DNA from 2 places in the Natronocella acetinitrilica genome. Region 1 is predicted to be linked to the other one. Evidence: predicted binding sites of a transcription regulator. Region 1 holds the regulator's gene; the other holds the start of a gene.
The links. Region 1 encodes sigma-54, which starts transcription at its own class of promoters, with help from an activator protein. Its sites were predicted from a motif close to TGGCANGNTNCNTGCTT; they were not measured.
Positions count from the first base shown of each region.

Region 1 (7,086 bases):
AACGCCCCGGAAACATCTCCTGCAAGGCTGAGAGCTTCGCGGCGTCATGGATGGACAGGCGCACCCGATACTCGTTGGCCGTCCGCAGTTCGCTGGCAGACTCTTCCCAGGCCTCGATGAGTTGCTTTACCTTCATTGGGTCAATGGCCTCCGTCAATAGCAACGTATCCCTAGTGCCCGAAACAGAAATGCAGCGAACTTCTGTGTCGGGACACTAGCTCATGGGTAACCCGCGCCGGGTCAGAGCGCAAGCCTTATTCCTGCTCCTCAAACCGGTTCTTCACCAGCGCCTCGATGGCGTCCAGCGCTGCCGAGGCATCATCACCTTCCGCCTCGACCAACAGTGTGGTGCCCCGGGCAGCGGCCAGCATCATCACACCCATGATGCTCTTGCCGTTGACGGTGCGATTCCCCCGAATCACCCGAACCTGACTGTCAAAACCCGAGGCAATGGCCACGAAACGGGCTGCCGCCCGGGCATGCAGGCCGAGCTTGTTGATGATGGTGATCTCGCGACGCTGCAGCTTACCTGCGCTGTCGCCGGCAGCTTGCTCATTCATTGGTCTGCACCATGACAACGCCATCCTGTCCGCCGGTCAGTGCCTTCTCGGCGAGTTCGTGCAGGGAGAGTCGCGGATAATTGAATACCCGGAGCAGCATGGGCAGGTTCACCCCTGCGATCACGCAGATGCGTTCCCGACGCGCGAGCCGGCAGGCCACGTTGCTCGGCGTGGAGCCATAGGCGTCGGTCAGGACCAGGACGCCGTCGCCGGTGTCCAGGGTTTCCAGCATCTGCACCGCATTGCGCTCCACGCCGTCGGGGTCGACATCCTGGGTCACGGCCAGGCTGCCTGTCTGGACCGGGCAGAAGCCCAGGGTCGACTTGGCCGTCTCCAGCAACTGCTGGCCGATGGCATTGTGGGTGACCAGCAGAATGCCCACGCTCATGAGAGTTCCCGGTGACGCATGGAGACCTGTCCGAATTGGCGGGCGAAGTGCGCGGCAAGGCGTTCCGACAGGTAGACAGAGCGATGCTGCCCACCAGTGCAGCCGATGGCAATGGTGAGATAGCTGCGGTTGTCCCGCTCGAAGGCCGGAATCCAATGAGCTAGAAAGTCCCGGATATGCACGTACATCTGCTCGACCTGGGGCTGTGCCTCAAGGTATTCGGCCACTGGTTGATCGCGCCCGGTCAGCGGACGCAGTGCCGGCTCCCAATGAGGGTTGGGCAAACAGCGGACATCGAACACGAAGTCGGCGTCCGCGGGCACGCCGTGCTTGAAGCCGAAGGACTGGAACAGGATGGACAGCCGGGCGTGATGACCGCCCAGACGCTCGTTGATGATATCCCGCAGCTGATGCAGCGTGGTGGTTGTCGTATCCACCAGCAGATCGGCCCGCTCCTGAATGGGCGAGAGCAGATGCCTTTCAACCGCGATGGCCTCGGCCAGCGGCCGATCGTCGGCGCTTAGCGGGTGGCGTCTGCGGGTTTCGCTGAAGCGCTTGATGAGTGTGGCGTCATCGGCGGTTAGAAAGACGATCTCCGTCTTGACCCCGTGAGCGCGGAGATGATCGAGAAAGCTTGGAAACTGTTGTAGATCCCCTGGCCGGTTGCGCGCATCAATGCCGACAGCGAAATCCTGGCCACCATCGGTGCCGAGCAGGCCGAGGTGCGCGCCCAGACCGGAGAGCAGGGAGATGGGCAGGTTGTCGATGCAGTAATAGCCGGCATCTTCCAGGGTGTGCAGCGCGACGGTCTTTCCAGAGCCGGACAGGCCGCTGACGATGATCAGGCGCCGGGCATCAGCCATGTCTCATCTCCCCATCGTGAGTCCGGGCTACGGCCTCCAGCAGCAACGGCAAGGGCCGACCGGAGGCAACCGGCAAGTGCAGTCGCCGCAGGCAGATGCCCCCCAGCGTGACTGCATCCCATTTGCCATGCAGACGTGGCCAGCTGGCCCATTGTTCCCTGGTTGGCTGCACGAGGTTAACCACGACGGCGATCTCACATTGGTCGGCGCAGCGTGTCTGCCGCAGTGGGCCAAGCCCGCGCACTTCGAGTAATCCGTGCAAGGCTGCGGGGGCATATCCGGTCAGACGGTCCGCCGTCACCGAGAGTTCTACCGCATCGTCTGCGACAAGCGTATGGCCGCGATCCATCAGCGCCAGGGCCAGATCGCTTTTGCCAATGCCGCTGTCACCAGTCAGCAGCACGCCTTTGTTGAAGATCCGGACTAAGGTCCCGGGGATGACGGTTGCCGTTGTCATGGCGCTGTCCGACAGCTCGGTCCGGTCCTGGTCGAATAAAATTCCGGGCATCAACCGTCGGCGGCCTGGTCGCCGTTCCAGGCCGTCAGCAGATCATGCAGGGCAGACGCCGAATCCGCTTCGCGCAGCCGGTTGCAGAATTCAGGGTCGCTGAACATCTCCGCCAGCCGCGCGAGGATCTGCAAGTGCTCGTCGGTAAAGTGCTCCGGCACGACCAGGGCAAACAGCAGATCCACCGGCTGTCGGTCGAAGGCATCGAAATCGATGCCTTCGGGAAGCTTGATGAAAGCGGCAGTGGCGGTATCGCTGCCTTCCACGCGGGCGTGAGGCAAGGCAACGCCTTTGCCAAGCCCGGTGCTCCCGAGTTTTTCGCGACTTATCAGCTTGTTGAAGATAGCGCCCGCGTTCAGACCGGCTGCTTCGCCCGCCACGAGTTCGCTGAGCACTTCCAGCCCGCGTTTCTTGCTGGATACGGCCACATCGCAGCCGATGCGGTCCTGGGTCAACAGGTCGGCAATCTTGATCATTGGTTTGCACGCCGGATCGCCGATCCGGCCCCGCCCCTGGGCAAACGGCCTGCCCGTTCAGTGTATGTCGACCGGAGATGCCGCCCAGGGCATCGCCGGCCAGCCTGGTCACTCCTCGAGATCACCACCGGCCGCTTTCGCCTGAAGGCCTTCGACTCGATGATGGTCGGTGAGTTTCTCCTTGTGCTTCTTCACCTGCCTGTCCAGTTTGTCGATCAGTGCGTCGATGGCAGCGTACATGTCTCCGGACACCGCGTCCGCGAACAGTTTCGCGCCGCCAAGCTGCAGTGTCGCCTCGGCCTTCTGGTCAAGTTTTTCCACCGTCAGAATCACGTGGGCGTCCACCATGTTGTCAAAGTGTCGCTCAAGACGGATGAACTTCTGCTGAACGTAGTCGCGGAGAGAATCGGTCAGATCAACGTGATGGCCCGTAATATCGACTTGCATGGCGCTCTCCTTAGTATCTCTTATTCAGGGCCCTGGGTGGGGGCGGCCGTTTACCGGGCCGACGACACCGCGCTCAGGCAATGCGCTTTCGTTCGTTGGATGAAGCGATGGCCATGGACTCCCGGTACTTCGCCACCGTGCGTCGGGCGACATTGATGCCTTCATCCTTCAGTATGTCCGCCAGTCGGCTGTCGCTGAGGGGTTTGCTCTCGTCCTCGTCGGCGATCAGTCGTTTGATGCGTGCGCGGATCGATGTTGCGGAGCACTCCTGACCGTCCACGGTATGGACATGGCTGGAAAAGAAGTACTTGAACTCGAATGTGCCCCTGGGGGTATACATGTATTTCTGGGTCGTGATGCGGGAGATGGTGGACTCGTGCATCTCCACCTCTTCGGCAACTTCCCGCAGCACCAGCGGCTTCATCGCCTCCTCGCCAAACTCGAAGAAGTCCTGCTGATGATTGACAATACATGTGGCGACTTTCAGCAGCGTGTCGTTGCGACTGCGCAGACTCTTGATGAGCCACCGTGCCTCCTGCAGATGCTGCCGTAGGGTCGTATTCTCGTTACTGCTGTCCGCCCGCCGCACCAGACTCGCATAATAACTGTTGACGCGCACCCGTGGCGTTGCCTCCGGGTTCAACTCGACTCGCCAGGCACCTTGAACCTTGCGCACGTAGACGTCCGGAGTCACATATTCGGCCTGCCGGTCACTGATCTGCGAGCCGGGCCGTGGATCCAGGGTGCGGATCAGCGCAAGGACGTGCTGCAGCTCTTCCTGATCGAGCTTCATGCGCCGGGTCAGCTGGGCGATCTGCCGGCTGCCGAGCAATTCCAGGTGCTGGTCAACGAGACGGATGGCCGGCTCCAGCCAGGGCGTGTCCGGCGGCAGGACCTGTAATTGCAGTAATAGCGCTTCCCGCGGGTTCACCGAGGCAACCCCCAGGGGATCGAAGCGCTGGATGAGATGGCGCACGGCCTCGACCTCATCAAGTTCGACTTCCCACTCCGGGGGTAGCGCTGCGAGGATGTCGTCCAGGCTGCTGCTGAGGTAGCCGTCGTCCCGCACCGAGTCGATGATGGCCTCGCCGATGGCGCGATCGCGCTCGTTCAGCGGACTCAGTTCGAGTTGCTCCTGGAGGTGGTCCTGCAGACTGCGACTGCTGCTGGAGCGGCTCTCCCAGGAGTCCATCTGCTCATCGCTGTCGCCGGCGCTGTAGCTGGTGGCTCCGTCATAGACGTCGTTCCAGTCGGAATCCAGGGGCAGGTCGTCGGGGATATCGTCGGGTGCGGTGTTGTTGGACTCGTCGACTTCCCGTTCGGCAACCTCGCGGCGGGCTTCATCCCGCTCCGCCTGCTGTCGGGCTTCGGCATCGTCCCCATCGCGGTTGTCGGCGATGGCTTCCTCGTCGATTTCGTCGTCGTGTTCACTCGCCGGTTCCAGCATGAGGTTGGAATCCAGGGCCTGCTGGATCTCGGTGCGCAGCTCAAGTGTCGATAGCTGTAACAGGCGGATCGCCTGCTGCAGCTGTGGGGTCATTGTGAGGGTCTGGCCGAGTCGAAGTTGTAGCGACTGTTTCATGGGCAGGGGGTTACCGGATTACATGGTAAATGGGCGCCGGAGCGGCGCTGCCATTGATCATGTAGCCTTTTTGTGGTGCCGGATTCCGCATGCATTCAACGTCGTGGCGAAGCGTCCGGATCATCGTAACGGAAAAGACAGGCGCTGAGAACAGCGCATGGCCCGAGTCTTGCGTGTCAACGGGTTCGCCGTGGCCATGATCACATGCGGAAACCTTCACCGAGGTAGACTTCCCGCACCCGCTGGTTGGCCAGAATGTCTTCCGCGCCGCCTTCGGCAATGACTTCCCCACCGCTCAGAATGTAGGCACGCTGGCAGATGCCGAGGGTCTCGCGCACATTGTGGTCCGTGATCAGGACGCCGATTCCCCGGGCGGCCAGGTGGCGGATGATCTCCTGAATATCCAGGACGGAAATGGGGTCGACCCCGGCGAAGGGTTCATCCAGCAGAATGAAACGCGGGTTTGCCGCCAGCGCGCGGGCAATTTCCACACGGCGCCGCTCGCCCCCGGACAGGCTGATGCCCATCTGGTCGCGCAGGTGACTGACGTTGAACTCGTCGAGCAACTCACCCACCCGGTCTCGGCGCTGTTGCCGGTTGAGTTCGGGCCGGGTCTCGAGAATGGCCATCAGATTGTCGGCAACGCTCAGTTTGCGGAACACCGAGGCTTCCTGGGGCAGGTAGCCGACACCACGCCGGGCCCGTACATGCATGGGCAGTCGGGTGATGTCCTTGCCATCCAGTTCGATGCGACCGCCGTCGGTGGGCACGAGGCCCACCACCATGTAGAAGCAGGTTGTCTTGCCAGCGCCATTGGGCCCGAGCAGGCCCACCACCTCACCCGTATTCACCAACAGGGATGCGCTACGCACCACGACGCGCTTGCGGTAACTCTTCTTGATGTCCACCACGCGAAGCGTGCTATCGGCTTCAGCGGGCACAGCGCTCATTCTTCATCCTCGGGGAACAGTGTGATGCGGATGCGTCGGCCGGTATCGTCATCGCCCCGGGCATTGACGACCTCGGTTTCCAGATTGTATTCGATGACCTCACCGGTGAACTCGTTGCGCCCGCGGGTGATGCGGCCGCCGTCCATGAGGATGATCCGTTCCGGTCCGGTGGCAAAGTACTCCATGCGCGGCGCATCGGCCCTCACCAGCGCCGTGCCGTCGTCGGGCTGCTGGGTATAGACGGCGGGGCGGCCCTCGACGATGACCCGGGAGAGCTCGCGACCCTCGCGGGTGGTGTGCACCGTCATGCGGTCGCCGGTGATCTCGCGCAACCCCTGGGTCATGACCACGTTGCCGGTATAGACGCTGACCCCGGAGACATTGTCTATTTCTGCTTCGTCCGCATCCAGGTAGATCGGTTCGGCCGCAGCGGCGCTCGTCAGTACCAAGGCAAGGACTGAAAGTGCAAGTCGGCCCAGGAGCCGATTAGTCGACGGCAGGTTCATATACGCCTCTGACCTCCGAGAGCATCTCGATCTGTTGTCTGTCCAGGTAGCCCCGCACGCCGATCCCGCTGATGCGCAAGCCGTCCCGGTAGTAAACGGCGTACTGGTCGGTTTCAGCGTAGCGGGCCTGCGGGCGAAGGTAGACTTCAGAGGTGTCGATGTTGGCTTCAAGGTTCTCGTCGCTGGCCTCGCGGCGAATGGTGACGTCGCCTTCCAGCATGGCTTCGGTGACGCTGTTCCACGCCCGGCCGCGCTCCGAGCGCAGATGCCACGGCGAGCCGGATTCGGTGTAGTAGATCATCCAGGGCTGTTGTACCCGCCAGAGGTCATCGTCCATGAAGTGCGTCATGGTGTCGCCCTGCAGCCGATAGGTTCGGACGCCCTGTTCATCGGTGGCATCCAGGGTGAAGTTCTCGACGAAGTAATCCGGCGTGCGCTCCCGCTCGAGACTGTCCGGTGCGACCACCGGGTCCACCGTGTCCTCGTCGAGTATCCACCAGCCTGCAGCGGCGATGACCAGCCCGGCCACGATGCGGAACACCCAGCGCCTATGCATGGCCGTAGCGCTCCAGAATCGCCTGCAGGCTGCCCTGGGCGGCGAGGATCAGTTCGCAGGCTTCCCGCACCGCGCCCCCACCGCCCTCACGCTCTGCGCACCAGTGGGCATGAACCTGCAGGGCCGGGTGCGCGTTCGGCACGGTGAGCGCAAGCCCAGCCTGGCGCAGCACTGGCAGGTCGATGAGGTCATCCCCCATGAATGCCGCGTGCGTCGGGTCAAGCTGCAAATCGGCGAGCAGCCCCTTCCA
Region 1 covers NZ_JALJXV010000002.1:339,526-346,611, reverse strand. Annotated here, with positions in the region: gene J2T57_RS04955 (UBA domain-containing protein) at 1-136, opposite strand, end outside; gene J2T57_RS04950 (HPr family phosphocarrier protein) at 255-524, opposite strand; gene J2T57_RS04945 (PTS sugar transporter subunit IIA) at 553-948, opposite strand; gene rapZ (RNase adapter RapZ) at 945-1,811, opposite strand; gene J2T57_RS04935 (HPr kinase/phosphorylase) at 1,804-2,268, opposite strand; gene ptsN (PTS IIA-like nitrogen regulatory protein PtsN) at 2,319-2,795, opposite strand; gene hpf (ribosome hibernation-promoting factor, HPF/YfiA family) at 2,904-3,242, opposite strand; gene J2T57_RS04920 (RNA polymerase factor sigma-54) at 3,316-4,824, opposite strand; gene lptB (LPS export ABC transporter ATP-binding protein) at 5,025-5,774, opposite strand; gene lptA (lipopolysaccharide transport periplasmic protein LptA) at 5,771-6,223, opposite strand; gene lptC (LPS export ABC transporter periplasmic protein LptC) at 6,261-6,836, opposite strand; gene J2T57_RS04900 (KdsC family phosphatase) at 6,829-7,086, opposite strand, start outside.

Region 2 (7,086 bases), on a different contig from region 1:
AGATAGTAGGCTTTCAGGCGGTCCATGCAGAATTCGAACACTGCATCCACCACCGCATCGCCCTTGACGTCCTCGGGGAGATGATCTGCAGCACGCCCAAACAGGGCCAGCAGCGGGATCTGGCGTTGCGATTCCACCAGGATCCGCATGAGCCCGAGGCCCGCACGCCGCAGTGCGAAGGGATCCTTGTCTCCGCTGGGCGCCTGGCCAATCGCGAAGATCCCGATGAGCGTATCGGCCCGTTCGGCCACCGCCAGCACCTGACCGAGCGGCGAGGTTGGAATCTGGTCGCCGGCGAAGCGGGGCTGATAGTGCTGCTCCAGCGCTTCGGGGATTCCATCGCCCAGACCCTCGTGGGCCGCGTAGTAACGACCCATGATTCCTTGCAACTCCGGAAACTCTCCGACCATTTCTGTTAACAGATCGCATTTGCCGAGCAATGCCGCACGTTCTGCCGTCGCTGGGTCAACACCGAATTCAGGAGCAAGCTGCCGAGACAGTGCCGCAACGCGAACTGCCTTGTCATAGAGGCTGCCCAACCGCTTCTGGAAAACAATTTCCTTTAGTTTTTCAATGCGTTGCGAGATCGGTTCGCGTCGATCCTGTTGCCAGAAGAACTCGGCGTCGGCCAGCCGTGGGCGAATGACACGCTGATTCCCCCGGGCAACTTCATCCGGGTTGCGGCTTTCCAGGTTGGCGATGGTGACAAAGCTCGGCAGCAACTGGTCATCGCTACCCCGAACCGGGAAATACCGCTGGTGACCCTGCATGCTTGAGACAAGCACCTCTGGTGGAATGTCCAGGAAGCGCTTCTCGAAAGTGCCGATAATTGCGGCGGGCCACTCCACAAGCGCTGTGACTTCCTCCAGCAGTGCTTCATCGATCATGGCGACGCCGCCAGCGGTCCTGGCCGCGGCTTCGACCTGTCGGAGAACCTCCTGACGTCGGGCATCCAGATCGGCGATCACGTGCGCATTCTCGCGCAGCTGTTTTTCATAGCTTGCTGCCGAGGCTATCTCCAGAGACGCTGGGCCATGGAAGCGATGACCCCGACTGGTCCGGCTACTGGCAACTCCAAGTACTGAGGCATCGACAACCTCATCGCCAAGCAGGACCACAAGCCAGTGCACCGGCCGCACGAAGCTGTGTTCATGGTCACCCCAGCGCATGCGCTTTGGCACCGGCAACTTGTGGATGACCTCCGGCAAAAGTGCCGCAATCAGTTCTGAAGCCGGCCGCCCGGCCTTGTGGCCACGATAGTAGAGCCACGCGCCCTTTTCGGTCTCGACACGCTCGAGGTCGGAGACCTCGGCGCCGCAGGAACTGGCAAAGCCGATGGCGGCTCGTGTGGGCTGTCCGTCCTGATCGAAGGCTGCGGCCACAGCGGGGCCCCGACGCTCCACAACCTGTTCCGGCTGTTGTATCCGCAGCCCCTGGATAGCCACCGCCAGGCGTCGTGGCGTGGCGAAAGATTTCGTTGTGCCGGGCTCCAGCCCGGCATCGCGCAAGCCGCCAACAATTAGCGCACTGAAATCGTCGCGCAGGCGCCTCAGCGCAGTCGGTGGCAACTCTTCCGTGCCCAGCTCGATCAGCAGATCACTTCGATCATCCATTGGCCACCTCCCGCGTTTCCTGGCAGAGCGGGAAGCCCAGGGCCTCGCGCCGGGCGTAGTAGCCATGGGCGGCGCTGCGGGCCAGTGTCCGTACGCGAAGGATATAGCGCTGGCGCTCGGTCACGGACAGCGCGTGGCGTGCGTCGAGCAGATTGAAGGTATGGGAGGCCTTGAGACATTGCTCATAGGCTGGCAGGGGCAATTCTGCCTCGGCCAGGCGCGTGCTTTCCCGCTCATGGGCGTCGAAAGCCGAGAACAGCCAATCGGTATCGGCCTGCTCGAAGTTGTAGGTGGACTGCTCGACCTCGTTCTGATGGTAGACATCACCATAGGTCACGATGCCGGCTGGTCCGTCCGTCCAGACCAGATCGTAGACACTCTCCACCTCCTGCAGATACATGGCGATGCGCTCGAGGCCATAGGTGATTTCCCCCATGACGGGTTTACAGTCGAGTCCACCCACCTGCTGAAAGTACGTGAACTGGGTGATTTCCATGCCGTTCAGCCACACTTCCCAGCCGAGGCCCCAGGCTCCCAGGGTCGGCGATTCCCAGTTGTCTTCGACGAAACGGATGTCATGCACCAGGGGATCAATGCCAAGCTCCTTCAGAGAGCCAAGGAAAAGCTCCTGGAACGCAGCTGGAGAGGGCTTCATCACCACCTGAAACTGATAGTAATGCTGCAGACGATTGGGGTTCTCGCCGTAGCGACCGTCAGTCGGGCGACGCGATGGCTGCACGTAGGCCGCGTTCCAGGGCTCTGGCCCCACTGCGCGGAGGAAGGTGGCGGGATGGAATGTACCGGCACCCACCTCCATGTCCAGCGGCTGCATGACTATGCAACCATGACGGGCCCAGTAAGTCTGTAGAGCCAGAATCAGGCCCTGAAATGTGCGCGCATCGGGCGCATTGCGGTAAACAGCCTCTTCAGCCAAGACGCACCCCGTGATATACCCATGGTTATCGGAACGTGAACAGCCGCGATTCCCCTTGCATTTTCGGGGAGTCGGGACAGGGGCGCAGTATACCCCTTCGAGAGTGGCATGCCGAAGCCGTTGACAGGCGAAAGCCAACTCGAAGCCCCGAATTAGCAAAGGTTTTCCGCTGTGCGTCCCGAATCCGGGCTGTGTGGAGGGTAGCCGATGAATCGCCTCATACTGGACAGCACCAGTACCGCCCAGTGGCATCGTCTGGTGAAAGAAGCGCAAGCTGCCTGCGACACCCGGCTCGACGAACATGGCGAGAGCTATCTGGTCTTCCTCCTCATGCGCTACCTCCGCAATCGGGAGTTGTTGCGTAGGGCAATGGGCGTGGGCTATCTACACGCCCTCCAGACCAGCGGGCGCCTGCAGGGTGAACGTTTGCGTGATGTGGGTGACCAGTGCCTGATGCTGTCGGGACTGTTTCCTGGTCAGGCTGTGCGACGTCGCGTTCGCAGCGATTACTTTGTGGCCCTCGGTCGCAGTGCCTACGATGAGGCGCAGCGCACGGCCCCACCGGCGCTGGGCGATCTCTATGCCAGCCTCGCTGAACATTTCATTGAACTGCGTGACGTCTTGCAGGCCATGCGGGCAGACCCGGATGACAATGCCACCTCGCTGGACAAAGCCTTGCGTAGAATGGAGCGCACTGCTGCGGCAGAGCCTGGTACCGGACTCACCAAGGGTGGCAGGATTCCCGGGCAGGACAGTGGACAGTTTCGTCACTAACGCAGACTCAGCGCACTGTTATGGTGCAAACTCGGCGCACCCCGCACTATTCTTGTGCGCCGTTTCCTGATCCAATGCTGACTGTGCACCAGTAGAGCCCGTAAACTGCTGTCTTTTGGTGCTGGCATAGAATCTGCTTCATTTGCGCCCGAACTCGCTCCGGCGACCACATACAACGACCATGTTGGAGGTAACGCATGTCCCGCACCGGTGCTGACATACTGAAGATGATCAAAGAAGAGAACGTGAAGTACGTGGACCTGCGCTTCACGGATACCAAGGGCAAAGAGCAGCATGTCACCGTGCCTGCGTCCACGGTCGACGAGGATCTGTTCGAAGACGGAAAGATGTTCGACGGCTCCTCCATTGCCGGCTGGAAGGGGATCAACGAATCCGACATGATCCTCATGCCCGATCCTGACACCGCCACGCTGGATCCTTTCTTCGATGAGCCCACGGTGAACATCACCTGCGATATCATCGAGCCGAACACCATGCAGGGCTACGAGCGTGATCCGCGCTCCATTGCCAAGCGTGCCGAGGCCTACCTCAAGTCCACAGGCTTGGGCGACACCGCGTTCTTTGGCCCGGAGCCCGAGTTCTTCATTTTCGATGACGTCCGTTGGGGCGCCGAAATGTCCGGCAGCTTCTATCGCATCGACTCCGAGGAAGCAGGCTGGAACTCCGAGCGTGTCTATGAAGACGGCAATATGGGCCACCGGCCTGGTGTGAAGGGCGGCTACTTCCCGGTTCCGCCGGTGGATTCGCTGCACGATATCCGCACCGCCATGTGCCAGGCAATGGAAGAGCTGGGTCTCGAGGTGGAAGTGCATCACCACGAGGTCGCCACTGCAGGTCAGTGTGAGATCGGCGTGAAGTTCAATACGCTGGTCAAGAAGGCCGACGAAGTGCAGAAGCTCAAGTATGCCGTGCACAACGTCGCTTCCGCTTATGGCAAAACCGCGACCTTCATGCCCAAGCCACTGGTGGGCGATAACGGTAACGGTATGCACGTGCACCAGTCGTTCTCCAAGAACGGCGAGAACGTCTTCACCGGCGATCAATACGGCGGCCTGAGCGAAACGGCGCTCTACTACATTGGCGGCATCATCAAGCACGCCAAGGCCATCAACGCCTTCACCAACGCGTCGACCAACAGCTACAAGCGCCTTGTTCCCGGTTTCGAGGCCCCTGTGCTGCTGGCCTACTCGGCCCGCAACCGGTCTGCATCTATCCGGATTCCGTGGATTTCCAATCCCAAGGCGCGTCGCATTGAGGTGCGTTTCCCGGATTCCACCGGCAACCCCTACTTTGCGTTCACGGCCCTGCTGATGGCCGGCCTCGATGGGATTCAGAACAAGATCCATCCTGGCGACGCCATGGACAAGGACCTCTACGATCTTCCGCCGGAAGAGGAAAAGGATATCCCGAAGGTTGCCTTCGATCTGGAAGAAGCCCTGCAGGCCCTCGACGAAGATCGCGAGTTCCTGAAGGCTGGCGGTGTCTTCACCGACGATTCCATCGATGCCTACATCGAATTGAAGACGGAAGAAGTGCAGCGTCTGCGCATGACCACCCATCCGGTGGAATTCGACATGTATTACAGCGTCTGACACGGACCGAAACCGTTCGAAAACCAGGGGCCGCCATGCGCGGCCCTTTTTTTGTCCACTCGTCCTGCCAACGCATCCGGCTGTCTTGCCAACCCGGCAGCAGATTGCTGACGCGCTAGACTGGAGGCATGGAGAGACGTTACCTACCACTGTTGCTGTTGTTGCTGCCGGCGCTTTCCCTGAGCCAGGTCTACAGGCATGTGGATGAGCAGGGTAACGTCAGCTTCAGCGATCAACCCCGGCCCGGGGCCGAGGAAATACAACTCGATACGCTGCCGACCTATCAGCCCCGCACACCTCCGCGGCGGCAACAACAAAGCGCGCAACAGGCTGAATCTGCCTCCGAACGCTACCGGACGGTCGCCATTGCATCACCCGGCCATGACGACGTCGTTCGGGACAACCAGGGTCTGGTTACCGTGCGTGTCGAGTCCGAGCCGTCGCTGCATGATGGACATCGCTATCGGCTGTTGCTCAACGGCGATGCAGTAGCTGCCGGCCGACAGGCCAGCTTCCAGCTTGAGGGCATCCATCGGGGTGAATACAGCCTGCAGGTAGAGATCATCAACCGCAGTGACGACGTGGTTGCCCGCTCCGAATCGTCCACCTTTTACATGCTCCAAGCATCCCGACTGAGCCCGGCCCGCTAGCGCCACGCCCTCTTTTAGCACACCATGCACTATATTGGTGCATACTTGTCTGTGTCGGGCACCACCGGTTACAAGTGCAGCCAATCCCGACCGCTCTCATGCTTGATCTGCACCCTTTTACCGCGCTCCGCCCTCTTTTGGTGAGTGTGGACCGCTTTTTGCTAGGTAAGCAGCATGACTATCCGTGCACCTGCATCCGGCCTTGTCGATCGCGTCGTCGAGCACCTGTCTCTGGGTGTGATTCTGCTGGACGAAGAACTGCGCGTGCGCTTTATCAATCCTGCCGCCCAGGCCATGTTTGCGGTCAGTGCGCGGCAGGTCAGTGATAGCCCGCTGCGTCGATTCACGCCGGCCGGGCGCGTGCTGGAGCGCTCTGCGGGTCAAGTCCTGGCAAGCGGAACGGCATTCACGGAGCGCGAGCTTCGCCTTGAGGTCTCCGAAGGCCGCTACATCACTGTGGATCTGTCCATGGCGCCTTTGCCCCATGACGAGGTCCTGATCGAACTAAACCATCTGGACCGGCGCCTTCGTATCACCCGAGACCAGAACCTGATTACCCAGAATCAGGCCACACGGCAGCTCCTGCGTGGCCTCGCCCACGAGATCAAGAATCCACTGGGCGGTCTGCGCGGCGCGGCACAGTTACTGGAGCGGGAGCTCGGCAATGAATCCCTGCGGGAATACACCCAGGTGATCATCGAAGAGGCGGATCGACTGCGCACACTGGTTAATGGGCTACTCGGTCCGAACACACGGCCAAACAAGCGCCAGGTGAACCTTCATGAAATCCTGGAACGTGTACGCCAGCTCGTGGAAGCGGAGGCCCCTACCGGTGTCACCGTGGAACGCGACTACGACCCGTCAATCCCGGATATGCTCGCCGAGCCAAATCAGCTGATCCAGGCCACCCTGAATATCGTGCGCAATGCCCTGCAGGCGGTGGACCAGCATGGCCGGATCACCCTGCGCACACGCACACAACGCCAGTTCACCATCGGCGACATACCGCACAAGCTTGTTGCCCGTATAGACGTGACGGACACCGGACCGGGCATCCCGCCGGAGATCCTCGATCACATCTTCTTTCCGATGGTGACGTCCCGCCCTTCCGGCACCGGGCTTGGCCTGTCGATTGCGCAGACCCTGGTCAATCAGCACGGCGGGTTGATCGAGTGCCGCAGCGAACCCGGCGAGACGGTGTTCACCATCTGGTTACCATTGGAGGCCGAGCATGGGGGATAGAGATCAGATCTGGGTGGTCGATGATGACCGCTCCATTCGCTGGGTCCTGGAGAAAGCCATCCAGCAGGCGGGTCATGGCGTGCGCAGTTTCGACAGCGCCAACGCCGCACTGCGCGCGCTGGATAGCGCTGAGCCGGCCGTACTGATTACCGACGTTCGCATGCCGGGAATCGACGGCCTCGATCTGCTCAACCAGCTCCAGCATCGTTGTCCGGAACTGCCGGTGATTGTCATTACGGCGCATTCCGATCTGGATGCCG
Region 2 covers NZ_JALJXV010000001.1:471,744-478,829, reverse strand. Annotated here, with positions in the region: gene glyS (glycine--tRNA ligase subunit beta) at 1-1,613, opposite strand, end outside; gene glyQ (glycine--tRNA ligase subunit alpha) at 1,606-2,547, opposite strand; gene J2T57_RS02280 (hypothetical protein) at 2,755-3,321, shown strand; gene glnA (glutamate--ammonia ligase) at 3,519-4,934, shown strand; gene J2T57_RS02270 (DUF4124 domain-containing protein) at 5,063-5,584, shown strand; gene glnL (nitrogen regulation protein NR(II)) at 5,759-6,826, shown strand; gene glnG (nitrogen regulation protein NR(I)) at 6,816-7,086, shown strand, end outside.
Region 2: the regulator sigma-54 is predicted to act here: its motif matches at 3,444-3,460, upstream of glnA (glutamate--ammonia ligase).